DNA from 4 places in the Pantoea sp. X-Soil-OKNW-713 genome. Region 2 is predicted to be linked to each of the others. Evidence: predicted binding sites of a transcription regulator. Region 2 holds the regulator's gene; each other region holds the start of a gene.
What was found. The regulator PurR, encoded in region 2, represses purine synthesis genes. The targets are predictions, from matches to a motif close to CANGCAAACGTTTGCNTG.
Positions count from the first base shown of each region.

Region 1: rbsD (D-ribose pyranase) is a predicted target of PurR. The motif match lies at 2,512-2,529, and genes of this name have one in related genera.
Region 3: purE (5-(carboxyamino)imidazole ribonucleotide mutase) is a predicted target of PurR. The motif match lies at 4,025-4,042, and genes of this name have one in related genera.
Region 4: glyA (serine hydroxymethyltransferase) is a predicted target of PurR. The motif match lies at 3,818-3,835, and genes of this name have one in related genera.

Region 1 covers NZ_AP035995.1:4,369,962-4,375,911, forward strand. The annotation lists gene rbsC (ribose ABC transporter permease) at 1-566, opposite strand, end outside; gene rbsA (ribose ABC transporter ATP-binding protein RbsA) at 563-2,071, opposite strand; gene rbsD (D-ribose pyranase) at 2,079-2,498, opposite strand; gene AC6I8R_RS20460 (carbohydrate-binding protein) at 2,770-3,525, shown strand; gene AC6I8R_RS20465 (YgiW/YdeI family stress tolerance OB fold protein) at 3,556-3,951, opposite strand; gene qseB (quorum sensing response regulator transcription factor QseB) at 4,133-4,795, shown strand; gene qseC (quorum sensing histidine kinase QseC) at 4,792-5,950, shown strand, end outside.
Region 2 covers NZ_AP035995.1:1,868,799-1,874,748, reverse strand. The annotation lists gene AC6I8R_RS08685 (alkene reductase) at 1-551, shown strand, start outside; gene gloA (lactoylglutathione lyase) at 647-1,054, shown strand; gene rnt (ribonuclease T) at 1,166-1,834, shown strand; gene AC6I8R_RS08670 (Grx4 family monothiol glutaredoxin) at 1,870-2,202, opposite strand; gene AC6I8R_RS08665 (C40 family peptidase) at 2,566-3,351, shown strand; gene cydH (cytochrome bd-I oxidase subunit CydH) at 3,415-3,504, opposite strand; gene purR (HTH-type transcriptional repressor PurR) at 3,790-4,815, shown strand; gene punR (DNA-binding transcriptional activator PunR) at 4,812-5,723, opposite strand; gene punC (purine nucleoside transporter PunC) at 5,832-5,950, shown strand, end outside.
Region 3 covers NZ_AP035995.1:1,163,669-1,169,618, forward strand. The annotation lists gene ybbP (putative ABC transporter permease subunit YbbP) at 1-2,238, shown strand, start outside; gene purK (5-(carboxyamino)imidazole ribonucleotide synthase) at 2,370-3,434, opposite strand; gene purE (5-(carboxyamino)imidazole ribonucleotide mutase) at 3,431-3,940, opposite strand; gene lpxH (UDP-2,3-diacylglucosamine diphosphatase) at 4,072-4,788, opposite strand; gene ppiB (peptidylprolyl isomerase B) at 4,788-5,282, opposite strand; gene cysS (cysteine--tRNA ligase) at 5,503-5,950, shown strand, end outside.
Region 4 covers NZ_AP035995.1:3,307,164-3,313,113, forward strand. The annotation lists gene AC6I8R_RS15485 (ABC transporter ATP-binding protein) at 1-828, shown strand, start outside; gene AC6I8R_RS15490 (ABC transporter ATP-binding protein) at 821-1,837, shown strand; gene glyA (serine hydroxymethyltransferase) at 2,450-3,703, opposite strand; gene hmpA (NO-inducible flavohemoprotein) at 4,042-5,226, shown strand; gene glnB (nitrogen regulatory protein P-II) at 5,288-5,626, opposite strand; gene glrR (two-component system response regulator GlrR) at 5,705-5,950, opposite strand, start outside.

The DNA.
Region 1 (5,950 bases), 2.5 Mb from region 2:
TACCAGGCCAGCGCGAACACCACCGCCATCAACCATACCGGGGTCGGGATGCCCAGAGGGCGACCAATACCGAACCAGCCAAACAGGTCGGCGTTGTCGCTAAAGCCGGTATTAATTGGGCTGCCGTCGGTGTAAACCATAGTGACGCCACGCAGCAGCAGCATCATCACCAGGGTGGCGATAAACGCCTGCACTTTGCCGCGTGCCACAATGGTGCCAGTGATGCCGCCAATCAAGGCACCCAATGCCAGCGCAGCCGCTACCGCCACCAGCGCATTAACTTCGTGCCCCACAATCGAGGCGGCCACCGCGCCGGTCAACGCCAGCAGCGAGCCAACGGACAGATCGATACCAGAGGTCAGGATCACCAACGTCATTCCCACCGCCATAATGGCGTTGACCGAGGTCTGTTGCAGGATGTTGAACAAGTTGGCGACGGTGAAGAAATTCGGGCTGAGGCTGGCGACCACGGCGATCAGCACAATCAGCGCAATCAGCGATTTTTGCTCCAGCAACCAGGCTTTGCTGAACCAGCGACGGCTGGCGGGTAAGGTTTGGGTACTCATACAACTAACTCCTCGCTGTGTTGCTTACCGACTGCCGCTGCCATCAGGGATTCCTGGGTAGCCTGCTCACGGGTAAATTCGCCACTCAGATGGCCTTCATGCATCACCAGAATGCGATCGCTCATGCCCAGAACTTCCGGCATTTCGGACGACACCAGGATGATGCTCAGCCCATCGGCTTTAAACTGGTTAATTAACTGATAAATCTCTTTTTTTGCCCCAACGTCCACACCGCGCGTCGGTTCATCAAGGATCAAGACATTCGGTCGCGTCATCAGCCCACGGGCAATCGCCACTTTTTGCTGATTACCGCCAGAAAGCAGGCCGATCGGCTGCTCCATCGACGGGGTTTTCACATTGAACAAGCGGATAAAATCGCCCACCGCCAACTGTTCTTCCGCGTGTTTCAGGCTGCCATTACCCCGACTGAAGTAGCGCAGCGCGGTCAGGGACATGTTTTCTTTTACCGACATGCCCAGCACCAGACCGTCGCGTTTGCGGTCTTCGGAGATATAGACGATGCCATTTGCCAGACCATCCTGTGGCGCATGCGTCACCACATCACGACCATCCAGCGTGACTTTTCCGCCGCTACGTGGCAGTGCGCCATATAACAGCTTCATCAGTTCGGTACGCCCCGCGCCCATCAGGCCGGAAACGCCCAGAATTTCGCCTTTACGCAGGTTAAAGCTAACGTCATGCACTCCCGGTCCGCTCAGGTTTTCCACCTGCAAACGCACGGCACCCGGAGCCTGGTCAAGATGCGGGTATTGTTCTTCCAGCTTGCGTCCGACCATCATCTCAATCAGGCTCTCTTCACTCAGCTCGCTGACTGGACGTTCGGCAATAAACTGACCGTCACGGAACACTGTGACGTCATCGCAAATCTCAAAGATCTCTTTCATGCGGTGGGAAATGTAGACAATGCCGCAACCCTGCGCTTTCAACTCATTGATCACGCGGAACAATGACAGAGTTTCGGTATCGGTCAGCGCATCCGTCGGCTCATCCATGATGATGACGCGCGACTGAAAGCTGAGAACCTTGGCGATCTCCACCATCTGCTGGTCGCCAATCGACAAATCGCCCACCAGCTTATGGCTGTTAAAACGCAGGTTCAGACGCGCTAACAGCGCATCCGCCTCGGCATACATCTTTTTCCACTCGATGCGGCCAAAACGGTTCACAAATTCGCGGCCAAGGAAGATGTTCTCCGCCACCGTCAATTGCGGGATCAGGTTAAGTTCCTGATGAATGATGCCAATGCCCGCTTCCTGAGACGCTTTTGGCCCGGAGAACGTGGTTTCTTTACCCAGCCAATGCAGCGATCCGGCATCCATGCTGTAAATACCGGTCAGCACTTTCATCATGGTGGATTTACCGGCACCATTTTCTCCCACCAGCGCCATCACCCGACCAGGCCAGACGGCCAGTGAAGCCCCTTTCAGCGCTTTCACACCGGGAAATGACTTTTCAATCCCTTTGAGTTGCAATAACGGTTGCATAGCGGCCTCAGAAGGTAACGCCCGCGCTCAGGATGACATTCGCATACGGAGAACACTCTCCGCTGCGAATGACCGCCTGACTGCGCTGAGTCTGTTGTTTGAACTGTTCATGACTGGTGTAACGAATAGCGATGGTATTTCCCTGGTGTCGTTGCAAGGCATCGAGCACGGCGAGCAGTGCGCTATGGAGCTGCGGGTTGAACTGCTTGATTTCTTCCGCCATCAGGGCGCTCTCAACCTGCATCTCCTGAGTGACCACCTCAACAACCTGTAAAAACTCGGGCGTACCCGGCGTCAGCGCCAGATCAATACGTTGCGGGCCCACAGGAATGGGTAAACCCGCATCGGCAATCGTCAGCGTATCCGTGTGTCCCAGACGGGCAATCACATGAGAGATTTCAGCGTTTAACAAGCGACCTTTTTTCATTTCTTCCACTCCACAGCGAAACGTTTCGCTGACCGGAGTGTATAAAAAATGCATAGCAACTCAATGGCGGCATCACGGAAATGTGATCGCCATCGAAACGTTTCGCTTGTGCCAGAAAATATTTGAGTTAGGCGCGGATCAAATCAACCTCCGCTGACAACAGCATAAGAATTTTCACAATGAAGAAGAGAAATACCCCACGCAGTCAGAAGAAATTCCCTTCTCATCCTTATGTTAAGTTTTTTCAGAGGTAACGAAATGTGTATTTGTTATGGATTACAACGCAGGAATCGAAGGATCGAAGCTAATGGATTTTAAATTAAAAGCGCTCACCAGCTTGATTACCGTTTCACTGGTGGCCGCCGCTTATGCCAATGAGGGGGACATAACACCCAATTCCGCCACGACAGGCCCTGTCGCCATCACTTCTGCCGATGTTAGTGTTACAAGTTCAGCGGAAGAATCCGTCCTGTATGAACTGGATGCTTCCGCAAGTCAGAATGCGGTCTCTTTCCGTTGGCGAGTAGCAGAAGGAAAGGGTGTCTTCTGGTTGCAGGAAAAACCGGGGGGAGGATGGAGAACCGAGGTTAATCAGGCGAAAGCAACAGCGCTGGTCCCGGCAAACCATATCGGCATTGCAGTTTATGAAGTCAGCGTAACGGACAAAGATGGCAACACCGATACCCGGCAAGTCACCATGACCGCCATTTCCCCGTTGTATTCATCCGTTGAGGAAAATCCGGCTAAACCCACTGAATTTCCCGACTGGGGTGAAGAAAACACTTATATGGCGGGAGATAAGGTCACCTTCGCCGGGATTAAGTACATCGCGACAAAATGGACACAATCTACCCCCGCTAATGGCGCAGGCTGGAAGTTTGCAGATCCAGAGCAGTTGCGGGAATGGAACAAATCAATGTCTTATTCCCGCAAAGATAAAGTCAGCTGGCAGGGAAAAGCCTGGAAAGCGGCGTACTGGACGCAGGGGAATACGCCAGGAGAACATTCCGTCTGGCTGGAATTATAAGCGGGCTGCCGGAGCAGCCCCGCCAGATTATCAGGGGAGTTTTCTGACCTGTTTCACGTCCAGTTCAATGGCGTTGAAATCCTTATCCAACTCACCGGTTAACTCAACGCGATCTTTTGGCGAAATGGTTTGCCCGTCCCAGCGTTTGTGATCGATTTCGACCTTCATGGTGCCGGTATCATCGCGGAACAGATAATCCTCTTTGCCGATTTGCTTATCCAGATAACCACGCACGGTGATCCAGCTATCGTCCTTCATCTCCTCAGCCTGCTTAACCGTCACGACACTGGTGTTACCGGCCTGAAAACCACCGGAGTGACTTTGTACCGCCGGCGCATTCGGGTCAACAAATCCACCCTGCTGTGCCGCCAGCACCGGCATGGAAGCCAGTGCAATGATTGCGAAAAGTGCTGCATGCTTTTTCATATTTTCACCTCTTCTCCATGAATGTGCGGAATACGGGAGCTATTTCAACATAAGGTTCTTAACAGGATCTTAAGGCCGATCAATTTATTAAAATTCGTGAAAATCAGGTCAAATGTCGTGATTTCTCCTGTACATGAACGCTACTGCTTCGTATAACTCCAGGCTAAAGGGAGGAGCATATATGCGGATTTTATTGATTGAAGACGACACCTTGATTGGCGACGGCCTCAAAGTCGGCCTGACCAAACTCGGTTTCAGCGTGGACTGGCTGGTTTCAGGTGAAGCTGGATTTCAGGCGTTGAACTCCGCCCCCTGGGATGCAGTGATTCTGGATTTGTCACTGCCGGAACGAGATGGACTCGATATTCTGCGCCAATGGCGTCAGCAAGGTCAGGATGTACCGGTATTGATCCTCACGGCACGCGATGCGCTCGATCAGCGGGTTCAGGGTTTGCAACTGGGCGCGGATGACTATCTTGGCAAACCTTTTGCCCTGACCGAAGTAGCTGCACGCCTGGAGGCACTGATTCGTCGGCGTCATGGTCAGCTACAGCCGGAGCTGCGTCATGGCAAGGTGGTAATGTCTCCTGCCAGCCACAGCGTACTGGTTGCTGGCGAACCGCTCCCCCTGAAAAGCCGTGAACTGGCGTTGCTGGAACTGTTCCTGCGTAATCCCGGCCGGGTCCTGACACGCAGCCAGCTGGAGGAAAAACTCTATAGCTGGGATGACGATGTCTCCAGCAATGCTGTCGAAGTGCATATCCATCATCTGCGTAAAAAGCTCGGCAGCCAGTTTATCCGTACCGTGCATGGCGTCGGTTATACGTTGGGAGCGGCAGAATGAGTCTGTTCCTGCGGCTCGCCATCGGTTTTATCTTGTTGATCATGCTGTGCTGGGGCAGCGCCAGCCTGAGCGCCTGGCATCAGACACGCGAAACCGTCAATGAACTGTTTGATACCCAGCAAATGCTGTTTGCCAAGCGCCTGCTGGCGCTCGAACCCGCCACGCTGCAAAACGTCACTCTGCCGAAAAACAAGGCGTTACTGAACCATCATCGCGGTAAACAGGATGATGACGCGCTGGCTTTCGCCATTTTTAGTGGTGATGGCAAGTTGCTGCTCAATGATGGCGAAAAGGGTCGTGATTTGCAGTTTGCGGATGGACGCGATGGTTTTCGCAATGGACACCTGCGCGGTGATGATGACAGTTGGCGTCTGCTGTGGCTGACGTCGCCCGATCAACGCTATCGCGTGGTGGTGGGACAGGAGTGGGATTACCGCGACGATATGACCAGCGATTTGGCGCAAAGCAGCATTGTGCCGTGGCTGATTGCACTGCCTTTTATGCTGGCACTGCTGCTGGCGCTGGTGTGGTTTGAACTGCGCCCGTTAAAACGTCTCACCGCCTCACTCCACCAGCGTGCAGCTGATGATGACACACCGTTACCCCTGGCGCGCCTGCCGAAAGAAGTCCAACCGCTGGTACTGGCATTGAATGGTTTGTTCAGCCGCATGGCAGACCTGGTGCAGCGTGAACGCCGCTTCACCTCCGATGCAGCTCACGAGTTGCGCAGCCCCCTGGCGGCGCTGCGGGTGCAGAGTGAAGTGATCCAACTGGCAGATGACGATGAGATCGTACGCAAACGGGCGCTACAACAACTGGATACCGGGATCCTGCGTGCCACCCGGCTGGTGGATCAACTGCTGACGCTCTCCAGAGTGGAGGCGGATGATCTGCGCAGTGAATTCCAGCCAACCGCCCTGGCCCCGCTGCTGCAAAGCGTGTTAGCCGAGCATTTTCCCCAGGCTGAACAGAAACATATCGATTTGCAGTTACACACGACATTCCAACCGGTGATGAACGGTCATCAGCTTCTGCTGGCGTTAATGCTGCGCAATCTGCTGGATAACGCGCTGCGTTATACCCCTGATGGAGGGCAGGTAACGGTGAACCTGACCGCTCGAACCCTGACTATCGATGATAATGGCCCAGGGGTAA
Region 2 (5,950 bases):
CTGCGCATGGTTATTTGATGCACCAGTTCCTCGCCCCTGATTCCAACCAACGTACTGATGAATACGGCGGTTCGATTGCGAAGCGTGGTCGGTTCGCGCTGGAAGTGGTTGATGCGGCTATTGCCAACTGGTCAGCCGACCGTATTGGTATCCGCATTTCGCCGATTGGTGCCTTCCAGAACCTGGAAAACGGTCCGGATGAAGAAGCCGCCGCGCTGTGGTACATCTCCGAACTGGGTAAACGCAAGCTGGCGTATCTGCATCTGTCAGAACCGGACTGGGCTGGCGGTCAACCCTACAGTGATGCTTTCCGCGAGAAAGTTCGTGCCCTGTTCCCTGGGGTGATCATTGGTGCCGGTGCCTATAGCGTTGAAAAAGCAGATGACCTGATTCAGCGTGGTCTGATCGATGCCGTCGCGTTTGGCCGCGATTTTATCGCCAACCCGGACCTGGTTGCGCGCCTGCAACACGATGCGCCGCTTAACCCACAACGCCCGGAAAGTTTCTACGGCGGTGGTGCGGAAGGCTATACCGACTACCCTACTCTGTAAAATCTCCCCGCTGCCGCCCCAATGTGCGGCAGCGCTGTTTTTTCGTAGCGTTAACTCGCTATACTTAGCTTTTGTGCTTTTTAAAAGAGGATGTTATGCGTTTACTTCACACTATGTTACGCGTTGGCGATCTGGAACGTTCAATCGAGTTTTATACCCAGGTGCTGGGTATGCGTCTGCTGCGCAAGAGCGAGAACACGGAATACAAATACACGCTGGCGTTTGTCGGTTACACCGAAGAGAGCGAAGGTGCGGTGATTGAACTGACCTACAACTGGGGCGTAGATAGCTATGACCTTGGTAACGCCTACGGTCATATTGCGCTGGGTGTTGATGATGTTGCTGCCACCTGTGACCAAATCCGTCATGCCGGTGGCAAAGTGACGCGTGAAGCCGGTCCGGTTAAAGGCGGCACCACGGTTATTGCGTTTGTTGAAGATCCCGATGGTTATAAAATCGAGCTGATCGAAAACAAACATGCCGGACACGGCATCGGCAACTAACCTGTTGCCGGGTCAGCCTGTACTTTTACCGGCTGACCCACCTCTCCTGCTGCACCCTCCCGCGATTTTTGCCATAATGCGCGCTGCCCCATTTATTGCTATGAGATCCTGATGTCTGAATCGAACGCCTTAAACGCTCTCCATCAACGCTTTCGCGGCTTTTATCCCGTGGTGATCGACGTCGAAACTGCCGGTTTTAATGCCAAAACCGATGCCCTGTTAGAAATTGCCGCCACCACTCTGAAGATGGATGATGACGGCTGGCTGCATTGTGATGAGACGCTTCATTTCAACGTTGAACCTTTTGAAGGCGCGATTCTTAACCCGGAAGCACTGGCATTTACCGGGATTGATCCCAGCAACCCGTTGCGTGGTGCAGTGAGCGAGTATGATGCGCTGCATGCCATTTTTAAGATGGTGCGCAAAGGGATGAAAGACAGTCATTGTAATCGTGCGATTATCGTGGCGCACAATGCCACCTTTGATCACAACTTCCTGATGGCTGCTGCGGAACGCGTGAGTCTGAAGCGTAATCCATTCCATCCGTTTGCCACTTTCGACACCGCGGCATTAAGTGGATTGGTATTGGGTCAGACGGTGCTGGCAAAAGCCTGTAAAGCGGCAGGGATGGATTTTGATAGCACCCAGGCGCATTCCGCCCTGTACGATACCGAACAAACCGCCATCCTGTTTTGCGAGTTGGTGAACCGTTGGAAACGTCTGGGGGGCTGGCCACTGGCGTTCAGTGATGAACTGTCGGAAGAAGACTCCGCCGAGTGACCAAAAGAAAGGCCGACGACTGTCGGCCTTAACGCTTATTCTGCTTCTTTATACTTCTCAGCAGTTTCTTTAATCAGCGGCTGAAGTTCACCACGCTGGAACATCTCGACGATGATGTCGCAACCACCGACCAGCTCGCCATCAACCCACAACTGTGGGAAAGTCGGCCAGTTGGCATATTTTGGCAACTCGGCACGAATATCCGGGTTTTGCAGGATATCAACATACGCGAAGCGCTCACCACAGGCAGACAGAGCCTGTACCGCTTGTGCAGAGAAACCGCAGCTTGGCAGTTTCGGCGAACCTTTCATGTACAGCAGGATCGGGTTTTCTGCGATCTGGCGCTGGATTTTCTCAACAGTACTCATTTTTGCCTTCCTTAATTCCTCACTTCGTGTTTGTTTATTGTAGCGATTTCACCCCCGCACTAAAACGGGATTTTGCGGTTCAGGCACATCAATCGCCATGTTTGTTAAGTTCCGGTGCCATAAATAACATTTTCATATCATGAATAAGCATGAACCGATTAATAATTAGCAATATATCTGCTGGGTTAACCAGCTGAAATCGCTCATTTTTGCCCCATATCAACTCTGCTAACACATTAATAGAAAAATGCCTTACCTTTTAGAAAAAAACTGGATTAGAATCATCTCGGTGCTGATCGTTGATCAGATTTTTCTAACATAGCTGCGGGCTGTTTCTTCAGACTGCTTAACCTGTACCGGACTATGCGTTTACTCATTACGCTTTTTATGCTGGCTTTCGCCCAACTGTTTTTTAATGTGGCTTCTGCGTCACCGCATGCGCCCATCAATGCCAGTTTGCATAACGCTGAGAAAAAAAGTGCGCGCGAAGATGAGCGTCGCAAGCGACGTCCGGTAAAAACCAGCACCAAAAAATCCCGTCTTGCTACCAGTGTTCAGAAGCTAAAGCTGAAAAAACAGCCGAAAATGGAAACGGCGCTGCATAAAACCCGCAGCAAGAAAGCCCTGCTGAAATCACCGTCAAAAAAATATGGTCACCAACGTCTGGCGAAGAGAAGCGCGAAGCAGGACGATGACCGCGATTTGACCACCATCAAGATGAGCAATTCTCACCGTCAGCGCTATCAGAAAGCACGCGAAACCGCGATGAACAAGCTGATGGGGCAGATTGGTAAACCATACCAATGGGGTGGCACTTCACCGCATACCGGTTTCGATTGCAGCGGTCTGGTGTGGTACGCCTATAAAGACCTGGTTAAATATAAATTCCCGCGCACCGCCAACGAAATGTATCACCTGCGGGATGCGGCACCGATTAAGCGCGATATGCTGGAGAAAGGGGATTTGGTGTTCTTCCGCATCAATAATCGCGGCACTGCCGATCATGTGGGTGTTTATCTTGGCAATGGCAAATTTATCCAGTCGCCTCGTACCGGTAAAGATATTCAAATCAGTGCATTGGGTGAGGATTACTGGCTGAAACACTACGTCGGGGCACGCCGTATGATGACCCCCAAAACCATCCGCTAAAAAAACGCCCGATACCCGATAAAACAACAAGCCGGACCCTGATTTTCAGGTCCGGCTTTTTTATTAATGAAGGATCGCGGTGAAGCTGAACACGATAATCATTAGTAGCGCGCCCACAGTGGTAAACAGCGCCAGTTTCAGGTCTGTACTCATCACAACTCCTTAGTCACAATAAATGAAGGGTTATCGTAATTTTCTCACAGCCTCCGGCAAAAATCTCGTCTTATCCGCGCCAGCTTGCTAGAATCGCCGCCTTTCGTTGCGCAACAGATTTTGCGCACGCTGTGTTTGCGGCAAGTTAAAGTGTTATTGACCAGGTGTTAATGTCTTTTTCTTCGCCATTCGCCCCGAAAATCGGGGCGCAAAACCATTAGCAGACGCAAACGTTTAACAATATACTTATCAGTTAGTTGCGATAAGCCCGGGAGTACCATTTTCATGGCAACAATTAAAGATGTGGCGAAACGCGCCGGTGTCTCCACCACCACGGTTTCGCATGTCATCAACAAGACGCGTTTTGTCGCGGAAGAGACGCGTAACGCCGTATGGGAAGCGATCAAAGAGCTGCATTACTCGCCCAGCGCCGTGGCGCGCAGCCTGAAAGTCAACCACACCAAAACGCTGGGGTTGCTGGCCACCTCCAGTGAAGCCCCCTATTTCGCCGAGATTATCGAGGCGGTGGAAAACCACTGTTTCGATCGCGGCTACACGCTGATCCTGGGCAATGCGCATAACGACCTGCAAAAACAGCGCGCATATCTGTCGATGATGGCGCAGAAGCGTGTCGATGGCCTGTTGGTGATGTGTTCTGAATACCCCGACGACCTGCTGACCATGCTGGAAGAGAACCGTAATATCCCGATGGTGGTGATGGACTGGGGCGCATCGCGTGGCGATTTTACCGATACGGTGCAGGACAATGCGTTTCAGGGCGGCTATCTCGCCGGGCGTTACCTGATTGAACGCGGTCATCGCGACATTGGTGCCATCCCCGGACAAATGGAGCGCAACACCGGCGGTGGCCGCCATGCCGGTTTCATGCAGGCGCTGAATGAGGCAGGCATCACCGTGCGGCCCGAGTGGATTGTGCAGGGCGATTTTGAACCGGAATCCGGTTATCAGGCGATGCAGCAGATCCTCAATCAGAAGCAACGCCCGACTGCCGTGTTCTGCGGTGGCGATATCATGGCGATGGGCGCGATCTGTGCTGCGGATGAAATGGGCCTGCGGGTCCCGCAGGATATCTCCGTGATCGGCTATGACAACGTGCGCAACGCGCGTTATTTCACGCCGGCGCTGACCACTGTTCATCAACCTAAAGCTCAGTTAGGCGAAAAAGCGTTGGAAATGCTGCTGGATCGTATCACCAGCAAACGTGAAGAACCGCAAACCATTGAAGTTCAACCAACGCTGATTGAACGCCGTTCAGTCGCTGACGGCCCGTTCCGCGACTACCGCCGCTAAGTTTCCGTTTCGCTCAACCATTCATGGTTGAGCGTTTCGGCATCGCCGAGATAACTCAGCAACCAACCCAGAGCCGGCGAATTACGTTGTTCCGACCAACTGACACAGCATGGGCTATCCGGGAACGGCGTGGGTAACGGTAACTCGGTTAATGCTCCGCTATCCAGCAATGGCCGGGCTAAATGGCCCGGCACCATCCCTACGCAGAGTCCCGCCAGCAGGCAGTCGACGCCGGTTTCCCATTCCGGCACCACCAGACGGCGTTGATTATCCAACGTCCAGGTCATGCGCCGCGGCAACGCCCGCGAAGTGTCTTCCAGCACCAGAGAAGGCCAGGCCCGCAACGTCTCGTCATCCAACAAGGTACTTTTTGCCAACGGATGATCGGGGCTGACTACACAGCGCCAGTTTAACGCGCCCATATCCTGAAAGGCGAAACGCCCACCGACCGGAATCGCCTGAGTGGCCCCAATCGCTACGTCGACCCGCCCATCGGCCAGTGCATCCCAGACACCATTAAACACTTCATAACTGATAATCAACTCCATGTCGGGAAAGTGGCGGTAGAAATCCTTCACCAGTTGTCGGGTGCGATGAGGTTTAACGATGCAATCCACCGCGATACTCAGCTGACCACGCCAGCCATTTGCCAACTGCTGGCACTGCCGCCGCGTCGCCAGCATTTTTTTGATAACACTTCGCCCTTCCCGGACAAAATGCTCCCCGGCCGCCGTCAGCACCACTTCCCGATGCTGACGTTCGAACAACGGCACCGCCAACCAGGTTTCGAGCTGCCGTACCGTGTAGCTGATGGCAGAAGGCACCCGATGTAACTCTTGTGCTGCCGCACTAAAACTACCGCTGCGGGCCACCGCATCTACCACTTCAAGCGCATATTCAGACCACATATTTTTGCCTGCAAATTTTTTGATAGCACCGCGCAAATATTAGCGTTTCACAAAACCTGGCGCACGCTTTTACACTCCTCCGCGTTTACCTGTCTAAAGAGAATTACCATGTTGTCATCAAAAGGATTTCTGCCTTATCTTGCTTTACTCAGCATGCTGGGCTTTCTTGCTACGGATATGTACCTGCCGGCATTCGGTGCCATGCAGCAGGATTTTGCTACCGCCCC
Region 3 (5,950 bases), 710 kb from region 2:
GCGCCGGTGCCGGAAGCCTGGCTGGCGCAGGCCCGGCACGAGGGACTTTCAGTCAGCCCTCAACTGAGTTTTATGACCATGACCTTTGCGCAGGAAACGCCACAGCTGGCGGATGTGAAGGCAGTGGATGACGCGTATCCGATGTTTGGCACCCTGCAAACCGATCCGCCCGGCTTGCGTCCTCGTGCAGGGACGGTGCTGGCAGCCCCCCGATTGTTGGCGCTGTTGAACCTGAAAACCGGCGATCAGATTGACGTGGGCGATACCACGTTGCGTATCGCAGGTGAAGTTATTCAGGAGCCTGACGCGGGTTTTAACCCTTTTCAGACCGCACCGCGTTTGCTGATGAACCTGGCGGATGTGGAGAAAACCGGCGCGATCCAGCCCGGCAGCCGCCTGAGCTGGCGCTACAAGTTCTCAGGCGATCCTGCTCCGCTGGCGCGCTACGATAGTTGGATCCAGCCGCAGCTCAAGGCGGATCAACGCTGGATTAGCGTGGAAAACTCAGAAGATGCACTGGGGCGATCGATGCAGCGCGCGCAGCAATTTTTGTTGCTCTCCGCCTTGCTGACTTTGCTGCTGGCGATTGCGGCGGTGGCGGTGGCGATGAGCCACTATTGCCGCAGCCGCTATGATCTGGTGGCGGTGCTGAAGACCCTCGGTGCGACGCGTAAGGTGCTGCAACGTTTGATCATCGGTCAGTGGCTGGCGGTATTGCTGCTGGCGGCGGTGGCGGGTAGCGTGCTGGGACAGGGCATTGAAATCATCCTGCTGGCGATGTTGAAACCGGTGCTGCCTGCGGCACTTCCGGCGGCCAGTTTCTGGCCGTGGTTGTGGTCGTTGGGGGCGATGTTCGTGATCTCGCTGCTGGTGGGGATGCGTCCTTACCGGTTATTGCTGGCAACCCAGCCATTACGCGTGCTGCGTCGGGATGCGGTGGCGAATGTCTGGCCGTTGCGCGTCTATCTGCCAGTGATGGCGTTGGTGGTGATTGGCCTGCTGGCGTTGTTGATGGGCGGCAGCAAGATGTTGTGGGCGTTGCTGGCGGGTGTGGTGTTGCTGGCGTTGTTGCTGGCGTTACTGGGCTGGGGCACTTTGCTGCTGTTGCGACGTCTGGTAGTGCGTAACCTGGCGCTGCGACTGGCCATCAACCGGCTGTTGCGACAACCGGCCATGACCCTCAGCCAACTGGCGGCGTTTTCACTCTCCTTTATGTTGCTGGCGTTACTGCTGGTGATGCGCGGCGATCTGCTTGATCGCTGGCAGCAACAGTTGCCACCGGATAGTCCCAACTATTTTCTGCTGAATATGACGCATGAACAGGTGCCACAGGTACGTGATTTCTTGCAATCGCATCAGATCAAAGCGGAGACTTTCTACCCGATTATCCGCGCCCGACTGACGCAGCTCAACGGTAAGGATGCCGATCCGAATATGGATAACGCCTTGAATCGTGAGCTGAATCTGACATGGCAGGCGGAGCGTCCGGACCACAATCCGCTGGTAGCGGGGAGTTGGCCGCCGCGTGTCGGGGAAGTGTCGGTGGAGACTGAGCTGGCGGATCGTCTGGGGGTGAAGCTGGGTGACACCTTAACTTTCAGCGGCGATACCCAGCAGTTCAGCGCCAAAATTACCAGCCTGCGTAAAGTGGATTGGGAGAGTTTGCGCCCCAACTTCTTCTTTATCTTTCCGCCGGGGGCGCTGGATGACCAGCCGCAAACCTGGCTCACCAGTTTCCGTATGGCGAATAACCCTGCCTTGCTGGCGCAGCTCAACCGGGCATTCCCCACTCTGAGTTTGCTGGATATCGGCAGCATGATGCGCCAAATCGGCCAGGTGCTGGCGCAGGTGAGTCAGGCGCTGGAGATTATGGTGGTGTTGGTGACGATCTGTGGCGTGCTGCTGCTGCTGGCGCAGATTCAGGTCGGGATGCGTCAACGACGTCAGGAGCTGGTGGTTTATCGCACGCTGGGTGCCAGCAAACGACTGCTGCGCGGCACCCTGTGGTGTGAGTTTGCCTTGCTCGGCGTGGTATCCGGGGTTGCGGCAGCACTGGGCGCGGAGGCGGCGTTATGGGGTTTGCAGCGCAAAATCTTCGATTTTCCCTGGGAACCGGACTGGAGCCTGTGGCTGGCGCTGCCGATCACCGGGGCGATTTTGCTGTCGTTGTGCGGCGGCTGGCTGGGGGTGCGTTTGCTGAAAGGGAAGGCGTTGTTCAGGCGGTTTGAAGCGGCGTGATCGCCTGGTCGAAATGCAACCTGGCGTAGCGGCGCGATTTATCGCGCAATTCAGGGCGCGCTGCGGGAAAAACTGCGCAATAAATCGCGCCGCTACGGGAGGGGGAGTCGCCATTGCTGGCGACCTTTTAATTACAGCTTCTCTACGGCCCAGGCGATACCGCTGGCATACTCCGCCGGCAGCAACGGCACCAGCGCCTTTAATGCCGCGGCCAGACGACCCTGGTCGCTGTCGGTCAGATTGAGGTGGCCGACTTTACGTCCCGGACGCACTTCTTTCTCGTACCAATGCAGATGTACCAACGGCTGATGCAGCCACGCCAGATTCACATCCGTACCAATCAGGTTGACCATTACCGAAGGTGCATACACCACCGGCTGCGGCAGCGGTAAACCCAGCACTGCGCGCAGATGCAGCTCGAACTGGCTGATGGAAGCACCATTCTGCGTCCAGTGTCCGCTGTTGTGGACACGCGGTGCCAGTTCGTTGATCAGCAAGCCCTGCGGCGTAACGAAGCACTCCATCGCCATCACACCGACGTAATTCAGCTCATGCATGATCGCGCTGAGCATCGCTTCGGCCTGTTGCTGCTGCGCCGCATCGGCTTGTGGGAACGCGACGCTGGTGCGCAGGATCCCTTCCTGATGCAGGTTATGGGTCAGCGGATAGAAAACGGTGCTGCCATCCTGACCACGCGCGCCAACCAGCGACACTTCACCGCTGAAGTTGATGCCCTGTTCAACGATGCATTCACCGTAGCATTCATCCGGCAGGGTGTCGGTTTCATTGGCGCGCAGACGCCACTGGCCGCGTCCGTCGTAGCCACCGGTGCGGCGTTTGACGATAGCCAGTTCGCCAAGCGAGCTGAACACCTGCGGCCATTCGCTTTTATCCGCCAGCAGTTGCCACGGTGCAGTGGCGAGGTTCAGTTGATCGAGCAACTGTTTTTGCGTCAGGCGATCGGCCAGACGCGGGAAAATATCGCGGTTCACAAAGGCCGGATGGCTTGCCAGCTCACGCGTCAGCGCGGTTTCAGGCCAGCGTTCAATTTCCGCCGTGATCACGCTTTGTGCGATCGGCAGCGCAGAAGGTTCTGCATCCAGCCCGACCGGATAAACGGCAATGCCCAGCGGTTCACCCGCCTGACGCAGCATACGGCCTAACTGACCATTTCCCAGTACGCAAACCGGCTTCATGCATCCCCCCGCGGATCCGGGTTGTTCAGCACTTCGTCGGTCTGGGTCTGACGCCAGTTGGCGAGGCGAGTTGCCAGCGCGCTGTCGTGAATTGCCAGAATCTGCGCGGCCAGCAGGGCAGCATTGGCGGCACCGGCTTTACCGATTGCCAGTGTACCTACCGGAATACCACGCGGCATCTGCACAATCGAGTAGAGGCTGTCGACACCGCTTAAGGCGGCGCTTTGTACCGGGACACCCAGCACCGGCACCAGGGTTTTGGCGGCCAGCATGCCCGGCAGATGGGCTGCACCGCCAGCACCGGCGATAATCACCTGGAAACCATTTTGCGCGGCGTTTTCGGCGAAGCTGAACAGTTTGTCCGGCGTACGGTGAGCAGAAACCACTTCCACATGGAAGGGGACATCCAGGCTGTTAAGAATTTCCTCGGCGAACTGCATGGTAGCCCAGTCACTTTTGGAACCCATGACGATGGCGATACGAGCCGGGGCGGCGTTGGATGACATGCGGTCAACTCCTGTGAATATACAAACGAACCTGGCCGGGCGGGCAGGTGAAGAAGGGCACAGAGAATAGCATGAGATGGCAGCAAGGAAAACGGTTGCGTGGCCGGAAAACGGGCAAGATTGCCCGTTAATCAGAACGGAAATTCGCTAAGCCTGACGCCATCGGCGTCGACCTGAATCATCGATCCCTGCTGATGCCAGGCACCCAACACTACGCGTTGGGCATTTTCACCCTGTAAAACAAAATCATGGATCGCCGGGCGATGGGTGTGGCCGTGGATCAGTAGCCGCACCTGTTGGCGGGTCATGGCATCCATCACCGCCTGCTGGTTCACATCCATGATGCTCAGGGATTTGTGTTGATTGGCTTGTTTGCTGTTGGCGCGCATTTTGGCAGCGATACGCATCCGCAAGCTGAGCGGTAAGGCCAAAAACAGCTTTTGCAGCCAGCGCTGGTGCACTTTAGCGCGAAAGCGTTGATAACCTTCATCGTCGGTGCACAGGGTGTCGCCATGCATAATCAGCAGACGTTTACCGTACAGGGTTAACACCTGTTCCTCTGGCAACAATGTCATGCCGCTGGCACGCGCAAAACGCTGACCGAGCAGAAAATCGCGATTACCGTGGATAAAGAATGTCGGCACCGGCAGGGCCTTGAGCGCATCGGCGATTTGCTGATGCAAAGGGTTGGGATCGTCATCGCCAATCCAGGCTTCGAACAGATCGCCAAGGATGTAAAGCGCATCGCATTGATGCGCTTCCCGCTGCAAAAAATGCAGAAAACCGGCAGTGATTGCCGGTTCTTCTTCACACAGATGAAGATCTGCGATAAACAGCGTGCGCGACATTACTCGCTAACGGTCACTTTCTGGATGACTACGTCATCTTTCGGCACGTCCTGGTGCATGCCGCTGCGGCCGGTGGCTACCGCTTTGATTTTGTCGACCACGTCCATGCCTTCAACCACTTCTGCGAACACGCAGTAACCCCAGCCTTGCAGGCTTTCGTCGCGGAAGTTCAGGAAGTCGTTGTCTGCCACGTTAATGAAGAACTGAGCCGTCGCCGAGTGCGGAGCCTGAGTACGCGCCATCGCCAGGGTGCCACGGGTGTTTTTCAGTCCGTTGTTGGCTTCGTTGCGGATATCTTCTTTAGTTGCTTTCTGCTTCATGCCCGGCTCAAAGCCGCCGCCCTGAATCATAAAGCCGTTGATCACACGGTGGAAAATGGTGTTGTCGTAGAAACCTTCACGACAGTAATCCAGGAAGTTCTTTACGGTAGCCGGCGCTTTGTCATCGAAGGTTTTAATCACGATATCGCCGTGGTTCGTCTGGAAGGTGACCATCATTCTCGTCCTGTAAAGGTTGTCGTCGGTGTCGATTGCCGCGCCTGCCTCAGAGCAGCGGGCATTTTTGTAGACGCATCTTATATCACAAATTGTGATGACGCGTCAGCAAGGCAGCGACAGTTGCTATGCTGGCGTCGCGCTGAAGTAAAAAATACGGCACAATACGCAGCTAGCCTGGAAAGGCCTTTCCCGCACACGTTAAATACGGAACCGTTCAATGCTAAAGATTTATAACACCCTGACGCGACAGAAAGAGGAATTCAAACCCATTCATGCTGGCGAAATCGGCATGTACGTGTGCGGCATCACGGTGTACGACCTCTGTCATATTGGCCACGGACGTACTTTTGTGGCGTTTGACGTGGTAGCGCGTTACCTGCGCTATGTCGGTTATAAGCTGAAGTATGTGCGTAACATCACCGATATTGACGACAAAATCATCAAACGTGCCAACGAGAATGGCGAAAGCATCGAAACCCTGACCAATCGTATGATCGGTGAAATGCATAAAGATTTTGCTGCGCTGGGCATCCTGCCGCCCGATCTGGAGCCGCGTGCGACGCGTCATATCGACGAGATCATCGAGCTGGTTGGTCGCCTGATCGAACGTGGGCATGCCTACGTAGCCGACAATGGCGATGTGATGTTTGATGTACTGAGCGATA
Region 4 (5,950 bases), 1.4 Mb from region 2:
CGTCTGATGCCGAGCAGCGCGGAGGTTTCCGGCTCCGTCAAATGGCAGGGACGTGAAATCTCAACCATGAAAGCTGCCGAGCTGCGCAACATTCGTGGGGGGGAGATTGCCATGATTTTCCAGGAACCGATGATTGCGTTGAACCCGGTGCTCACCGTCTGGCGGCAGATTGAGGAAAGCCTGCGCGCGCACACCGATTTAAAGCGCAGGCAGCGGCGTCAGCGGGCCATTGAGCTTTTGACGCAGGTTGGGATCCCTGCCCCGGAACTCCGGCTTGACGATTACCCGCACCAGTTTTCCGGTGGGATGCGCCAGCGCGTGATGATCGCCATCGCGCTGGCAGGGAATCCACGCCTGCTGCTGGCCGATGAACCGACCACCGCGCTGGATGTCACCATTCAGGAGCAGATCCTCAAACTGTTATTTAACCTGCGCGATCAGCTCGATATGGGGATTATTTTTGTCACCCACGACCTTGGCGTAGTCGCCCAGCTATGCGATCGCGTGGCGGTAATGTACGCGGGACGGATCGTCGAAACCGCTCCGGTAGAGGAGATCTTCCGTCAGCCCCGCCATCCATATACTCAGGGGTTGATCGCCTCCGTGCCGCAAAATGGTGGTGAACGCCAACCGCTGCTGTCGATTGAGGGCACGCCCCCTTCCCTGCTCGATCTGCCAGAGGGATGCAGCTTCAGCCCACGTTGTCGTTATAAAACTGACGTTTGTCTCAGGCAACTGCCTGCGTCTGAGGTGATAAATCCACATCATCAGGTTGCCTGTCATCATCACGCGAACCTGAGGTTGCCGGAAGGGGTTGGAAATGAGTGAAGTGATCGCGCAGCGAGCGCTACCGATTGTCAGCGTCGAGGAAGCGATTGTGCACTTTCCGGTGGCACAGTCGATCTTCGAAAAAATTCAGGGCAAGCCACGTAAGTTTGTCCAGGCACTAAACGGTGTCCGGCTGGATCTGCTGCCGGGAGAAACGCTCGGCGTGGTGGGTGAGTCGGGCTGCGGCAAGTCAACGCTGGCAAGAACAATGGTCGGACTGCTGCAAACCAATGAAGGTAAAATCTACTTCAATGGTAAAGACATCGCCACGCTGCGCGGCAAAGCGCGGCGTAGTTTTAACCGTCAGGTGCAGATGATTTTTCAGGATCCCTACAGTTCGCTGAACCCGCGCATGACTGTCGGACAGGTACTGACCGAGGCGCTGTCGGTACACAACATGTGTCCCAAAGAGCAAATTCCCGCCCGCATTCGTGAATTGATGACGCTGGTTCGTCTTCCGCTCGACGCTATCGACAAACTGCCACATGAATTTTCCGGTGGGCAACGTCAACGCATTGGTATCAGCCGCGCGCTGGCTGTGGAGCCGCAGGTGTTGATCGCCGATGAGCTGGTGTCGGCGCTGGATGTTTCGGTGCAGGCGCAGGTGGTTAACCTGCTGCTGGATTTGCAGCAAAAACTCAATCTGACGGTGTTATTCGTCGCCCATGATCTGCGGCTGGTCAGGCATATTTCTCACCGGGTGGCGGTGATGTATCTCGGTGAGGTGGTGGAAGTCGCCGATACGGAAACGCTTTTCAATACGCCGTTGCATCCTTACACCCAGGCCCTGCTGCGTGCCGCGCCGAGCATGGACCCCCGCGATCGCGGTAAAAACGTTAGCCTGATGGGTGAACTACCCAGCCCACTTTCCCCACCATCGGGCTGTCGCTTTCATACCCGCTGTCCTTATGTTACCGAACGCTGTCGCATAGAACGCCCCGTGCTGGCGACCAAAGCGGAGGGGCAGCGCGTGGCCTGCCATCTGGCACCGGTTGAATCCGGGGCATAAGAAAGGATGGCTTAACACCATAATGCTGGTCGGTTAAGCCATCGGTGATGACGCAGTCTGGTGTCACTCTGGGGCTAGCGGTCCTCGCGCCGCTGACGCGGTTCCTTCACATCATTCGTCTGCCTGACGGACCGGCGGGGATGGAACATCCCTGTCCCACCCCGCCTTTCGCGCGCATCCATGCGCGCTCTCCTGGCAGACTCACTCTGTTCAGCGCTGCGGATTGCCTGCCCCAGAGCGGCCCCAGCCTGCTCCAAAGCGTCGGTGTGTGTTGCCAGAAAGGGCACAATTGTGATGGCCATAGCCCCTGTGCTGATGCAAAGGGTTATCCGTAGCGCGGAGGCTTTGACGTTGGGCCAGGAGACTCACGCAGGGATGCGTGAGTCAGTTCGGGGTGGACAGGGATGGACTTCCCCGAACGGTCCGTCGGCACGACGTTGAAGCCGAAGGCACCGCGTCAGCGGCGCGAGGACTGCCCGGCAGCAGCAGAGGGGCTATGGTCCACAGCAGAATACGCATAAAAAAAGCTGCCATTCCTTAAAAATGGCAGCCTTAACTAACCAGCATTATGGCTTAACGCCATCCTTTCTATCGGTTCGAACTCAGGCCTTATCAGGCATAAACCGGCAGACGTGCGCAGATATCCAGCACTTTCTGTTTGGTACGTTCGATGGTGGCTTCGTCGTTGATGTTGTCCAGCACGTCAGCAATCCAGCCAGCCAGTTCACGCACTTCCGCTTCTTTAAAGCCACGACGGGTTACCGCCGGGGTACCGATACGGATACCAGAGGTCACAAACGGGCTTTTCGGATCGTTCGGCACGCTGTTTTTGTTGACGGTGATGTTGGCACGGCCAAGCGCGGCATCCGCTTCTTTACCGGTCAGGTTTTTGCTCACCAGGTCAATCAGGAACAGGTGGTTGTAGGTGCCACCAGAAACGATGTTGTAACCGCGCTCCAGCAGCACTTCCACCATCGCTTTGGCGTTTTTGGCTACTTGCTGCTGGTAAGTTTTGAACTCAGGCTCCATCGCTTCTTTGAACGCAACCGCTTTACCGGCGATAACGTGCATCAGCGGGCCACCCTGACCACCCGGGAACACCGCGGAGTTCAGTTTTTTGTACAGCTCTTCGTCACCGTTTTTCGCCAGGATCAGGCCGCCACGCGGACCCGCCAGGGTTTTATGGGTGGTTGAGGTTACGATGTGTGCATGCGGAACCGGGTTCGGATAGACGTCAGCAGCGATCAGGCCAGCAACGTGTGCCATGTCCACGAACAGCCAGGCGTCCACGCTGTCAGCGATTTCACGCATTTTTGCCCAGTCAACCACGCCAGAGTATGCCGAGAAACCGCCAACGATCATTTTCGGCTTATGGGTTTTCGCCAGTTCAGCCAGTTCGTTGTAGTCGATTTTACCGGTTTCATCGATGCCGTACGGCACCACGTTATACAGTTTACCGGACAGGTTAACCGGAGAACCGTGAGTCAGGTGACCACCGTGCGCCAGGTTCATACCCAGAATGGTATCGCCCGGTTGCAGCAACGCGGTGTACACCGCAAAGTTAGCCTGAGAACCGGAGTGCGGCTGTACGTTAGCGTAATCTGCGCCAAACAGCGCTTTGGCGCGATCGATCGCCAGCTGTTCAACGATATCAACGTATTCACATCCGCCGTAGTAGCGTTTGCCCGGATACCCTTCCGCGTATTTATTGGTGAGCTGTGAACCTTGCGCCTGCATAACGCGTGGGCTGGTGTAGTTTTCAGAAGCAATCAGTTCAATGTGCTCTTCCTGACGCACTTTCTCTTGCTCCATCGCCTGCCACAACTCGGCATCATAATCGGCAATGTTCATATCACGCTTTAACATCCGCATCTCCTGACTCAGCTAACTTTTTTAACGGCAGTTTAAGCCCCGCTAAGGGGCGAAGGCCAACAGTGTAAACCGTTTTGGCAGGTGACGGTAGCCGCAATCCTTTCTTTTTACGCAAACGATTGGCAAGGCGCTGGAACGGGTTTTTTACGCATTTTTGCAACCCTGTGAATCACGATATTTCCTCAGCATGAAGCGGAAAAAATTTCAGGTTTGAGAGGCGGATTCCAGAGCAGGCGAAAGATCCCGCAACGATCAGGGGGATTTACAACCCCTGCGCCTGGATTATAAGATGCATTTTAAATACATCTTTTAAATTGCCATGAGGATTCACCATGCTCGACGCGCAAACCATCGCTACCGTTAAATCGACCCTGCCCGCCATTGCCCAATTAGGCCCCCAGCTCACCGGCCATTTCTATCAGCGAATGCTGACGCAGCACCCGGAACTCAAAGACGTGTTCAACATGAACAACCAGCGCAGCGGTAATCAGCGTGAAGCGCTGTTCAATGCCATCTGCGCTTACGGCGCCAATCTGGAGAACCTTGCGGTGTTGTTGCCCGCGGTCGAAAAAATCGCCCAGAAGCATGTCAGCCTGAATATTCAGCCGGAGCAGTACGCTATCGTGGGTGAGAATCTGCTGGCGACCATTCAGGAACTGCTGAACCCCGGCGAGGAAGTCTTACAGGCCTGGGGTAAAGCCTATGGGGTATTGGCTGAGGTGTTTATCCAGCGCGAAGAAACCCTTTATCGCACGTCAGAGGCGAAAATCGGCGGCTGGCGTGGCGCGCGTGATTTCCGCATCCGCGCCATTCAGCAGCAAAGCAGCGTGATTAAAAGTTTCGAGCTGGCCCCCGTCGATGGCGAGGCAGTGGCAGATTTCTTACCTGGTCAGTATCTGGCGATCAGTCTGCGCCCGGACAACACAGGAAATCTGCAACACCGCCAGTACTCCTTGACGCATCAACCCAATGGTCAGTGCTACCGCATTGCGGTGAAACGTGAAGATCTGGGCACGGTGTCCGGCTGGCTGCACGATCGGGCAAAAGTCGGTGATGTGGTGCAATGCGCGGCACCGGCGGGAGATTTCTTCCTGCAAGTGACACCGACCACACCCGTCACGCTGATCTCAGCAGGTGTCGGTCAAACGCCAATGCTGGCAATGCTCGCCACGCTGGCTGCACAGACGCATCCGGCGGCAGTTAACTGGCTGCATGCGGCGGAAGATGGCAAACAACATGCGTTTGATGAAGAAGTCAAAGCGTTGGGCAGCCGCCTGCCGCATTTTGCCAGCCATATCTGGTATCGCCAGCCCGCTGCCGAAGAGACGGGGCGTTACGATGCGGCGGGATTGATGGATTTAGGCTCCGCTTCTGCCGCACTGGGCGAGGCAGACCGTCAGTTCTGGCTGTGTGGCCCGCTGGCGTTTATGCAATTTGTCGCTCGCCAGTTGCTGGATGCCGGCATCGATGCGGAACGTATTCATTACGAGGTATTTGGTCCGCATAAGGTGTTGTAAATCCTGTAATAAAAAAGCCCGCAACGCGAAACGTTGCGGGCTTTTCAGCAATTCGAGGGGCTTAGATCGCCTCTTCGTCCTCTTCGCCGGTACGGATACGCACCACACGCGCAACATCGAAGACAAAGATTTTACCGTCGCCGATCTTGCCGGTCTGCGCGGTTTTCATGATGGTTTCAACGCAGGTATCAACGATATCGTCGCCCACCACCATTTCGATTTTTACTTTCGGCAGAAAGTCGACCATATACTCAGCACCGCGATACAGCTCGGTGTGACCTTTCTGACGACCAAAACCTTTCACTTCGCTGACCGTCATCCCGGTGATGCCAACTTCGGCTAACGCCTCACGTACATCATCGAGTTTGAATGGTTTGATAATTGCATCGATCTTTTTCATGACAGATCCTTTTTTCACTCCCTCCGTGGCCGGACGGGTAACAGATAGTATAAGTGTTTCTGCCGCAGCCGCAGCAAGCTACTCTTTAAAATCGCTGGCGTCCAGTTCATGGCGCGACAGCAGCTTATAGAATTCAGTGCGGTTGCGTCCAGCCAGACGCGCCGCATTAGTCACATTTCCTTTGGTCATTTGTAGCAGCTTGCGCAGATAATTCAGCTCAAACTGGTTACGCGCTTCGACAAAGGTCGGCAATGCCGTATTTTCACCCGCCAGCGCCTGCTCCACCAGCGCATCGCCAATCACCGGCGAGGTACTCAACGCCAC